Regions from separate parts of the Paenibacillus sp. 1781tsa1 genome, predicted to be linked through region 1. Evidence: riboswitches for the same ligand, from Rfam matches in the RefSeq annotation. Region 1 holds a riboswitch; the other holds the start of a gene.
What was found. Region 1 has a riboswitch for ZMP and ZTP ahead of NKT06_RS28675 (TIGR01440 family protein). Riboswitches for the same ligand answer to the same signal wherever they lie in the genome.
Positions count from the first base shown of each region.

Region 2: linked by a shared signal. The riboswitch ahead of NKT06_RS08350 (GNAT family N-acetyltransferase) and the one ahead of NKT06_RS28675 (TIGR01440 family protein) in region 1 are both predicted to bind ZMP and ZTP.

Region 1 is NZ_JAMYWY010000001.1:6,384,666-6,390,445, reverse strand. Features, by position in the region: gene NKT06_RS28690 (L-threonylcarbamoyladenylate synthase) at 1-620, shown strand, start outside; gene NKT06_RS28685 (manganese efflux pump MntP) at 815-1,375, shown strand; gene NKT06_RS28680 (low molecular weight protein arginine phosphatase) at 1,434-2,006, shown strand; ZMP/ZTP riboswitch at 2,103-2,184, shown strand; gene NKT06_RS28675 (TIGR01440 family protein) at 2,326-2,919, shown strand; gene NKT06_RS28670 (serine hydroxymethyltransferase) at 3,191-4,438, shown strand; gene upp (uracil phosphoribosyltransferase) at 4,864-5,493, shown strand; gene wecB (non-hydrolyzing UDP-N-acetylglucosamine 2-epimerase) at 5,544-5,780, shown strand, end outside.
Region 2 is NZ_JAMYWY010000001.1:1,845,069-1,850,848, reverse strand. Features, by position in the region: gene NKT06_RS08360 (class I SAM-dependent methyltransferase) at 1-321, opposite strand, end outside; gene NKT06_RS08355 (VOC family protein) at 542-925, opposite strand; gene NKT06_RS08350 (GNAT family N-acetyltransferase) at 1,230-1,703, opposite strand; ZMP/ZTP riboswitch at 1,857-1,938, opposite strand; gene NKT06_RS08345 (GNAT family N-acetyltransferase) at 1,972-2,484, opposite strand; gene NKT06_RS08340 (YfiT family bacillithiol transferase) at 2,518-3,042, opposite strand; gene NKT06_RS08335 (GNAT family N-acetyltransferase) at 3,089-3,628, opposite strand; gene NKT06_RS08330 (hypothetical protein) at 3,628-4,176, opposite strand; gene NKT06_RS08325 (hypothetical protein) at 4,197-4,637, opposite strand; gene NKT06_RS08320 (sporulation protein) at 4,821-5,594, shown strand; gene NKT06_RS08315 (hypothetical protein) at 5,767-5,780, opposite strand, start outside.

The sequences.
Region 1 (5,780 bases):
CACTCGCGTCTCATGTGCGCGAGGATCTGGATGGCCGCATCGGCGGCATCGTGGACGGCGGCCCCACCGGGGTGGGCGTCGAGTCCACGGTGGTGCAGGTCGGTGACGACGGTACCGTCACCATCCTGCGCCCTGGCGGCATTACGGCGGAACAACTGTCCGCCGTTGCCGCCCGTGTCGCCACGGACCCCGCGCTACTCGCGGAGGGGGCCGATGGCGTGGGAAGCCCGGCGCCGCGCTCGCCGGGCATGAAGTACACGCACTACGCACCCGCAGGGGCGCTGTGCGTGGTGGAGGGGCCGCCCACAGCGGTGGCGGCCTGGACCAGCGCCGCCCTCGCAGAGGCGGCGCAGCGCGGAGAGCGCACCGCCGTGCTGGCGTTCGCCGAGCACGCGGAGCAGTACCGCGCCGATGCCGTGTTCTCGCTGGGTGACGCCAGCGAGCTGGAAGAAGCGGCGCGCCGGCTATACGCCGCGCTGCGCAGTTGCGATGAGCAAGGCGCCACATATATTGTGGCTGAAGCCTGCTCACGCGAAGGGCTGGGAGCAGCCGTCATGAATCGGCTGCTCAAGGCCGCGGGTAACCAACTCATCCAAGTTGGCGACCCACAGCCCTTCTAATCTCTCCTGATCATACAGTCAGGAGAGCCACTTAACTTTTTTCCATAACAAAATCAATTAAAACATCGTATCCACCTGCCCTTATGCATCATGGATATGGAGTAGATACGCAACGTTTACCTTTCATCGGTCATGTTTAGGTCCTTGTCCGCATATCGTGTACAAGAACCTTTACGTGACTTGGGGGTATGGGGATGTGGGATGTGTCTGCCCATGTAGGGCAGTTGGTAACCATTTTGATCATGGCTGTTGCGCTTGGCCTCGATGCGTTTTCGCTCGGAATCGGAATTGGCATGAAGGGCATTCGGCTGAGGGATGTATTGCGGATCAGTACAGTAACGGCGCTATTTCATATCATCATGCCGCTCATCGGCATGTATATGGGCAAATACGTCAGCTCGCTGCTCGGTGACATTACGACGTATGCAGCAGGTGGATTACTTATTCTGCTGGGTGGTCATATGATTCTGAATGCATTCCGTGAAGGTGATACCAAGCTGGTGGACCACCGTTCCCTGCTCGGCGTTATTTTGTTCTCCCTCAGCGTAAGTGTGGATTCGTTCTCCGTTGGCGTTTCCTTAGGGATGTTTAGCAGTAATCTAATCTTGACCGTACTTGCCTTTGGTGTATGTGGCGGGGTGATGTCGGTTATGGGTCTGCTATTAGGCCGTCGGGTGAGTCAGAATCTTGGGGATTACGGTGAGGCCATTGGTGGCGCAATCTTGCTTGCGTTTGGACTTTTGTTTATATTTTAAAATAAAACGTGAGACATCATATCATTCGCATCATATGTAAAATGGGGAGGCTAACACAATGAAACATATTTTATTCGTATGTACAGGCAATACGTGCCGCAGCCCCATGGCAGAGGGGCTTTTGCGAAAGTTGGCATCGGAGCGCGGCATTCAGGTAGAAGTCCGTTCCGCAGGTGTAGCAGCTACGTCGGGTATGCCGATCTCCCGTCATGCGGAAGCGGTTTTAAGAGATCATAACGTTGAAGGTCCGCCTCATTCCACACAGCTTAGCGCTAACCTGGTCGGTTGGGCCGATCTGGTTCTTACACTAACGCGGAGTCATAAGCAGCATGTCATGCAGGTATTTCCCGACTCCGTTCACAAAACCTATACATTAAAAGAGTATGTGGAGGACGACAAGCAGGTATTAAGAGATGTTCAGGAGTTGGACAGCCTGTTTGCAACGCTGGAGATGAAACGTGCCCTTGGTCAAGAGATTCTGGCATCAGAGCGCGAGCGAGCCATTGAGATCAGACAACGCATTCCAAGTTTCGACATCTCCGATCCTTTTGGAGGCAGTCGTGATGATTATAATATCGCTGCGGCCGAGATTCGGACGGCATTGGACCGGCTTTTGGATAAGCTGGGATAATTCTGATCCTACGGGGCAGGTTATAGAAACAGGACGCGTGATGTAAATTAACCGTTGATTTTAGCCGCGGGTTGTTTTATGATGAAGGGGAAAACAGGGATCCGGTGTAACTGGCGACGAAGTGGGCATAACCACGATGGAGCACCGGAACAAACGGCCGGTCGCCTGGGCAAAAGAGCAATTCTGCGTTACCCGCAGACTGCTCTTTTTTTCGTCTTTCATCTGATTATTCGCTATAATAGTACCTGAGATGCCGTGCAAGAATACGAAGGACAGCCAAGAGACAGCGGGCATGATTTTATCGGGAGGCGATGATAGGATGACTATAGAGTTAGATTCAGAACAAGCCGGATTGCAGGAACAGACCGCATCCATTCTGCATGAACTGGCGCTTGCCGGACAGCTTGGGCCTGGACAGATCGTTGTGATCGGTACAAGCACAAGTGAAGTTGCAGGTGCGCGGATTGGTACGAGCGGTGCCATTGAAGTGGCGCAGCAGCTTCTTGCGGGGATACGCGAGGTGCAGGAGGAATTCGGTTTTGACACGGTATTCCAGTGTTGTGAGCATCTGAACCGTGCGTTGGTCATGGAACGTTCTGTGCTTACTCGACTTGGATTGACCGAGGTTGGTGCAGTACCCGTGCCCAAGGCCGGAGGTTCAATGGCATCCGCAGCATATCGTTCGCTGACCGATCCATGCCTGGCTGAATATGTGCAGGCCCATGCGGGAATGGACATTGGGGAAACGATGATTGGCATGCATCTCCGGCATGTAGCCGTACCCTTTCGTACAGCGCTCCGCTATGTTGGAGATGCCCGCGTGACCACGGCGCTTACTCGTCCGAAGTTGATTGGCGGCGAACGAGCGGTGTATCGTATGGAAGAACAACCAGATTCATCATTTTGTGACTGATATCTTCAACCAATATAAAGCTAAATTATACTTTACACGAAAACGGAGAGTGCAACACCAATCTGAAGAAGCGAAGCGTTCGCCTGAAAGCTTTCCGAAGGAAAGCTACATCGGAAGCATACGCTATCCCCGGATTTTCCCCTTATTATAAGTGAGTTCAGAAAAATCCGGGGATAACAGCGATCGGAAGATGGTGATGCAATCGAAGTCAGGAATGTAACCACTGTAGTTTCGCTTTATAACTTCACTTATACCTGGGAGGAATTTAATCATGGAACAATTGCGCAAGAATGACCCGGCAGTACTGGAAGCGATGAATCTTGAACTGAAACGTCAACAGAACAACATCGAACTGATTGCATCCGAAAACATTGTAAGTGAAGCAGTAATCGAAGCATTGGGATCTGTTCTGACCAATAAGTACGCTGAAGGATATCCAGGCAAACGTTACTATGGTGGTTGTGAGCATGTGGACGTTGTTGAAGACATTGCGCGTGATCGTGCCAAAGAATTGTTCGGAGCAGAACACGTGAATGTTCAACCTCACTCCGGAGCACAAGCGAACATGGCAGTATATCTTGCAGCGTTGAAACCTGGTGATACTGTACTTGGTATGAACCTTGCCCATGGTGGACACCTCACGCACGGTAGCCCGGTTAATGCTTCCGGTTTGCTGTACAACTTTGTAGCATACGGCGTACAGGAAGATACATTCCTGATTGATTATGATGAAGTACGCAAAGCGGCTTTCAAACACCGCCCTCGTCTGATCGTTGCAGGTGCAAGTGCATATCCGCGTACCATTGATTTTGAAAAGCTGGCTTCCATCGCCAATGATGTAGGTGCTTTGTTCATGGTGGATATGGCTCACATCGCGGGACTCGTTGCTGCTGGTCTGCATCCAAACCCGGTTCCACATGCGCATTTCGTAACAACAACAACACACAAAACGCTGCGTGGACCTCGTGGTGGTATGATTCTGTGCCGCAAAGCGTGGGCAGCAGCGATTGATAAAGCGGTATTCCCGGGTTCCCAAGGTGGCCCTCTGATGCACGTGATTGCTTCCAAAGCGGTAGCATTCGGAGAAGCTTTGCAACCAGAATTCAAAACATATGCACAGAACGTTGTGAAAAACGCACAGGTTCTGGCTGAAACACTGATCGCTGAAGGCTTGAACATCGTATCCGGTGGTACAGATAACCACTTGATGCTGATCGACACACGCAGTGTGAACATCACAGGTAAAGAAGCTGAGCATGTACTTGATTCCATTGGTATTACCGTGAACAAAAATGCAATTCCATTCGACCCTACAAGTCCGTTTGTAACGAGTGGTATTCGAATCGGTACACCTGCTGCAACTTCCCGTGGGATGAACGAAGAAGCGATGGTAGCGATCGGTAAGATCATTGCCAAAACATTGAAAAATCCTAAAGATACGGCGAAGCTGGATGAAGCCCGTGCAGAAGTGACTGCACTGACAGACCAATTCCCGCTCTATACCGACCTTAAATACTAAAAAACTTTGCTCATGGTGTTTGTATTTGAGTTTCTCTAAAATGGAATACAAAATAACGAAGCAGACAGAATGAGGCCGTAGAAGCGAAGCGCTCGCCTTTATCCCCTGATTTTCTCCTTTTATAGAAGATCAAAAAAATCAGGGAATAACAGCGATCGAAGGAGCATTCTGGTGGCGGAGTGCAATTGTATTTAACATTTTCCTTATCTCAATGACATAACAGCAGGAGCAAAACAGGACCGGATGGATCATTTTCCGGTCCTGTTTTTTATAGGATTCGGTATTCTGTAATGATTGGGTGCCCTTTGATGGTGTAATTCGTTGTTGGTGATGATATAATATACAGGATTTATCGAGCCCATGAATGGTGGCTAGGTATATTTGGAAATGCTGAACATGAAGAACTTACCGGAGGGACAAAATTAATGGGAAAATTAGTAATATGTGATCACCCTTTGATTCAACACAAACTGACGTTTATACGCGACATGCGTACGAATACGAAAGATTTTCGTGAATTGGTGGATGAAGTAGCAACGTTGATGGCTTATGAGATTACAAGAGATGTTGAACTGGAAACGATTGATGTACAGACACCTGTAGCTGCAACACAAGGTAAAGTCATCTCTGGACGTATGCTCGGACTGGTGCCGATTCTGCGTGCAGGACTCGGAATGCTGGATGGCGTTGTGAAATTGTTGCCAGCGGCAAAAGTTGGACATGTTGGTCTGTTCCGTGACCCGGAAACACTGCAACCGGTAGAATACTACACCAAACTGCCTACAGACGTGACAGAGCGTCAATTGATCGTAATTGATCCGATGCTTGCAACTGGCGGTTCGGCGATTGCAGCTATTGACGTGCTCAAAAAACGTGGCTGTACCCAAATCAAGATGATGAACCTGGTTGCAGCACCGGAAGGCGTTAAAGCTGTGCAGGATGCACATCCCGATGTGGATATCTATGTAGCAGCATTGGACGACCGTCTGGATGATCATGGTTATATCGTTCCAGGGCTTGGAGATGCAGGAGACCGTCTATACGGCACTAAATAAGCATATCGCATGCTTGTAATCGGAACTTATAGAAAAGGGGCTTTGCTCGAATGTCCAAGAAAATTAAAGTCATGACGATCTTCGGGGTGCGTCCAGAAGCCATCAAGATGGCTCCGCTTATTTTAGAATTGCAAAAACACCCTGAGTCTATTGAATCTATTGTTTGCGTAACTGCGCAGCATCGCCAGATGTTGGATCAGGTACTTGAAGTTTTCGACATTCATCCCGATTATGATCTGGATGTAATGAAAGACCGCCAGACATTGAATGAGATTACAATTCGTGTT
Region 2 (5,780 bases), 4.5 Mb from region 1:
CACGTCCAGTTGCTCTTCTGTTGCCCTTTCCTTAGCCCAAGCAATAGCTGTCTCGGAAAGATCATAAGCATCTACCTGATATCCTTGGCGGGTTAAATACAACGCATTTCTGCCTGGGCCACAACCCAGTTCCAATGCCTTGCCGCCTGCCAGCAGACCTGCGTTCACATGCGCTACCAGATTCTCATCCGGTTTGTTAGGGAAAAAGGGGATGGGGCTGTCCCGATCCTCATAAAAAGGCTCCCAAAATTGCTTGGCAGATCTGAAGTCCGCATCGAGCATATCATATAGATCCTGTACACTTTTAATCGTCCTTTCCACAACCACATTCCTCCTTATACTCTCCATCCGAACCTTCATTTCCGACTATTCATTCCTCATCATTTTCATTAAGTCAGCCACACTCTATTATAACATTTTTACCCATTAATTCTCTATTTTTCTTGTGTTTTTCCACTCCAAAACAGAAGCTTTTTTCCAACAAAAAAACGACCGACATGAATGTCGATCGCTTACAACCGTAGCGGTTTTAAGTTGTAGCTTACTTCGCCCGTTCCAAGACTGCAAAGTAATTTCCTTCATTATCAGCAAAGTTGAAAACACGCCCGGTTGGCATCTCGACAATCTCTCCCACCGTTACATGTTTACCAGACAAGTCGGCATATAACTGATCCAGATTTTCGGTGAAGAACATTAACGAAGGTGTGCCCAGATTTACCCCCGCTGACATCCGTTCGACGAACTCTTTGTCATGGAGAATAATACTCGTCTGCGAATCTGGGGTGGGCGCAATCTCAATCCATCTCATACCCTCGTCCAGGTTTACTTCATCCACAATGTGGAATCCTGCAACTTCCGTCCAAAATGCCAATGATTCATCCTGATTGTTGACATACAACATAATTTGGCCGACTTTGCTAAACATGCATCATTCACTCCTCTGATCATCTAATCTCTCAACATCCTGCTTATCATTCCTCAAATTCCAATAGAGTATAACATGCAAGACGGCTTTTTCATTATCTTTTTTTGGAAGTACACTACACTTAAACTGAAGTAAACTTTTATGCTTCCACTACTTAAACACTGCTCTGATCGAAGTTTCTGATCAGACCGATGTAGCGATCCTACTTTGGAGAATGGAAGCTTCCCCTCCACTATACAGATAGGTTAAATTAGCTTAACAAATCAAGATCAGATTTTGAGTGAAGTGGATTACTTGAAGTTACTTATAGTGTTTTGACAAGAGCCAGCCTATGGAACCCCGAGGTATAATAGTTCATATCAACACCTTCCTTTTGAAAATTCATTCGTTCATAAAATACGAGCGCTGCTTCATTTTCTGCATGATCAAGTGTGTAAAGCATGATATCACTACATCCAAATTTAGCTATTTTCATACATATTTCAGTAATTAGTGTACGGGCTACACCCTGTCGAAGGTGTGATTTACATGTAACAACGCCAACAATTTCATATCGGTTAACCGTAGGCTGAAAGATATAACCAGCATGACCTATCACAACATCTGCTTCGTCAACCATGACATAATAAGCACTGATCCGTTCATCCTTCATATTTAAAAATAAATCCCAGCGCGCAGGATACTGTTCGCGTATAAACGGAGGGAATTGAAAATCATGATCCGTCATCATTTTCAGCACTGCTGGCTGATCAATCGTTTGAAAAAGACGAATAGTCATCTTTCCACCCCCTCCCCTTAAAGATCACAGCTTCATAAAATCCAGCCAAATCCATACTTGTCATTCGATCAAATAAAGCAAACGCCATTTTCATTGCCGCCACCAGTCCTTTCGTACCCGAATAATAAATAAAGTGTTTGATCAAAAGATCAAACACTTTGCCCAGGCGTACGGCATATAATATATGTGCTTCCTCGTGGTTCACTCCACGTTTACGCCAGTCACACACAATCGATATTTAACAACCAGTACACATGACTCACACTTATTACATGCCTTTTAATTTCTTCGTAAGATAAAGCACAACATCGTCGTCCATAACTGTTTCTTCACCTGGCTGAATGTAATGATCGTGTCTGTGGACACCATGACCGTCCGGTATATATCCGCGATGGGCATATAAAATTTGCGCTTTGCCATAATCGGAAAACACACCTACACCAATGCCTGCTACATCCGTTCGTTCCGAAATAACTTCCTCTGCTCGTTCCATCAACCGTGAACCAATACCTTGGCGCTGGAACTTGATCAGCACATTGAAATCGTTAATTTCGGGAATGCCTTGTTCCCTGAAAGACGGGTATTTGGACTGCCACAATACATTCACGTACCCAGCAAATTCTCCATTCAACTCGGCTACCAAGGTTACACGGTCCCCATTCTGTTGTTCAGCCAAGTAATGAAGATACTGCTCAGCGTATCTCCCCCACCCCTGCTCCTGAAACGCCTTTGATATGGTTACAGGATCACTCTCATTTAATAATCTGATATGTACAGTCATTAATGATTCTCCTTAATAAGATATTTTGCCTAACTATATTCCCAGTCGATCTCGAAGCGATGTGATATGCGCAACATGGTGTTTGCCATGCCACGCATACATGCCCAGATTATAATCCAGTCTCGTTGTTTCTTGCGATGAGGGATGATAGAATTGTTTGGCATAATCTGCATCTGTTAATGCGTTTAACAGAAACACCCAACGACGATGAAGTGCATCCAGAATCTGAAGCGAGAACTCAACATCCAGGTCCCTTGAATCACTCAGTTCAGCCCAACGCTCTTCATAATATGGTCGAATCGTAGGTGTATCCTCTGTCAGTGCCAATTTGAAACGAATCATACTGTTCATATGGCTGTCTGCCATGTGGTGAATGACCTGTTTGAGCATCCATCCGCCTTCTCGATAGGGCAGACTTAATTGCTCTTCACTCAGTCCCTTTACCGCTTCTCGCGCGTGCTCAGGCAACTCAGCAATGTCCTGAATCCACTTCTCCCGCTGTGCCAAGGTAACTTCACCTGTGTGTACAAATGGTCCTATCGGAAATCGTTCGTCCATCTATTATTCCTCCTTGTTTGTATGATTCAAAATAACTTTTAATTATCTAAGGAGCATATTCCATGAGCCAGCAGTCTCTCATCTGTCCTTCATGCTGCTCATGTTTCTCCAACAGCTTAATCCTTTGAAAACCACATTTCTCATAACAGGATATCGCTCGCAAGTTCCAGGATTGAGGGTCCATAACCACTTTACGGGCTTCTTTTTCATGAGTCAGATAAGCCAGCATGGATTGCACCAGCAATGTTCCGATACCTTTGTTCCAATAATCTATCTCACCAATAAACTGATCCGTTCCATAGATGATCTCATCCGTGTCTCCATAACCATACTCCGTTCGTTCTTCTTCCTCAAGCTCATAGAACTGAATGTATCCAATCGGATGTCCTCCATACTCAACGATACAACGGGTAGCATCATCATCCTGATTGTAAAAATGTTCTCTTACCTGCTCCAGATCATGCGGCCGATCACGGCCTTCATAGTATTGAAGGACTTCCGGGTCAGTCAGCCACTTCACCAGCTGGTGTTCATCTTCTGTTTCCAAGAAACGTACGGTGATTCCGTTTGATTCATATACTCTCATCACTCTGCATACTCCTTAATGATCTCCAGATTTTCACCCGTAACCCAACTTAGATCCTTCCCCAACAACTGCTCGTTGTGAACATAATACACCATGGGATTCTTTAGCGGTTGAGTCGTTCCATCCAAGGATCTGAGCGTAAATCGCAACTTGTAACTCCCTAACTCATCAGGTATCGCAAATCCTATCAGATTATCAGCTGATTTCCTCGTTTTCCCCTGGCCCTTCAGATACTTTTCCAGAATGACTTGATCAAAATAGGAGCTGCCAACAGACGAAGGCATGTACCACGCATCATCTAGTTCATCCGTGAATGTGACCCCTCCCCAGCCCGGGACAACGGGATACACCATATGTTGATCCTGGTCTTCTCTTTTTCGCGTTATCTCTAACTCTACCTCCACTGCATCTGTATCAATCTGTCTGATTGTCCCTGCCATCACAACATCCTTGGCATTCACACTTGGAATAACATAGCTGTAGATGAGCAGAGTCACCAAAAAAATGATCGTTATTCCCGTAATCCAAAATATTGTTCTTTTACGCATCTGCCTGATCCTCCGTCTGGTTAATCATACTTCTGGAGCAGCTCCTTCTCTGTTACAGATTGAGTTACCCTATCCAACTCAGGTGATGCCATCCAATCACTGAATGTATTTAATCCATGTTTGATTGTATGGATCGTGCTATGTGCAGACATGTATATATTGTGGTGGACTCCAGGTTGGACAATCATATGCTCTCCTTCACGCATCACTCGAATGGAAAACACCTGATCGTCTCCATAACTGGCATAAGCAATCCATCCGGATTGCACCACATAAAACTCCGTTAGACTGATATGTACATGACTGTTTTGCCATGCTCCCTGGGAAGAAGCAACGGTTCTACAATAATAACTGCCATCTTCTGATATCATTTTATATTTCTGTTCCCCGTTCGCCATCTGCTCAAAGCTGGTTTTGACACCAGTCTCACCATATTTCTGTTCTGAAAATTCTGTGTTCAATCGGCTTCATCTCCTGACAAAAAATCCCTTTATTCTAACATTCGACATCGGCTAATCGAATCTCCTGTTTGAATATGCGAATATCTTTGCCAAAATTTGAAACGTTTCCCTTCCAGCTTCCGTATTAAGGTCGAAGTCGTATGTATCCCCTATAATAAACCATCTGATCTGGAGGTTAAGCGCATGTCATTTTTCAAGAAAATGTTAGCCAGTGTAGGTGTTGGAGCAGCCAAAGTAAATACGGAATTGCATACACCAGAGGTCACGCCTGGAGGAATCATCACGGGGGTTGTGTACATTGAAGGTGGAGATGTGGAGCAGAACGTAGATCGAATCTATCTTTCAATCAAAACCCATTACATACGGGAGCACGATGATCGCAAAGTAAAAGAAACAGCCGTTATCGCCAAATACCTGCTCACCGAAGGTTTCACATTACAGCCTGGAGCCAAATTGGAGAAAGAATTCTCATTTGACCTGCCAGAAAACCTGCCGATTACACTGCATCGTGCCGAAGTTTGGGTAGAAACCGGCCTCGATATCTCAAGCGCGGTGGACCCATCAGATCGTGACAGGTTGCATGTTGTTCCCAGCAAAGACATGAATACTGTGCTCGATGCAATCGATATCCTTGACTTCAAACTGCGTGAAGTGACCAACGACTATGCGCCGAAGCTTGGCGGAAATCTGCCATTTGTTCAGGAATTCGAATATGTACCAACAAACAAGTTCCGTGGACATCTGGATGAGCTGGAAGTCCTGTTTTATCCAATGGGCGATTCGCTTGAACTGTTATTACAGATCGACCGCCGTGCTCGTGGGCTCAGTGGAATATTCTCCGAAGCCATGGGTACGGATGAAAGTTTTGTCCGCTTGCATCTGTATGAAAGACATCTGGCACGGGGTGCGCATTCTGTCGCTCAAGGACTGGAAGAAGTCATTTCCAAACATATCTAGTATATAGTCTATAAAAAAAACCGTCCTCTATCAGATAAATCTGATAAAGGACGGTTTCCATTTTAAATAAGGGAACTTAATAGACTCAGGGCAGTTGTAATTGAGTTTCAATTGGTGTGCTGCAAAGGCACCGTAAAGGAACATGTGACATGGAGCTTATGAGGACAATCCTTCAGGAACGCTGTG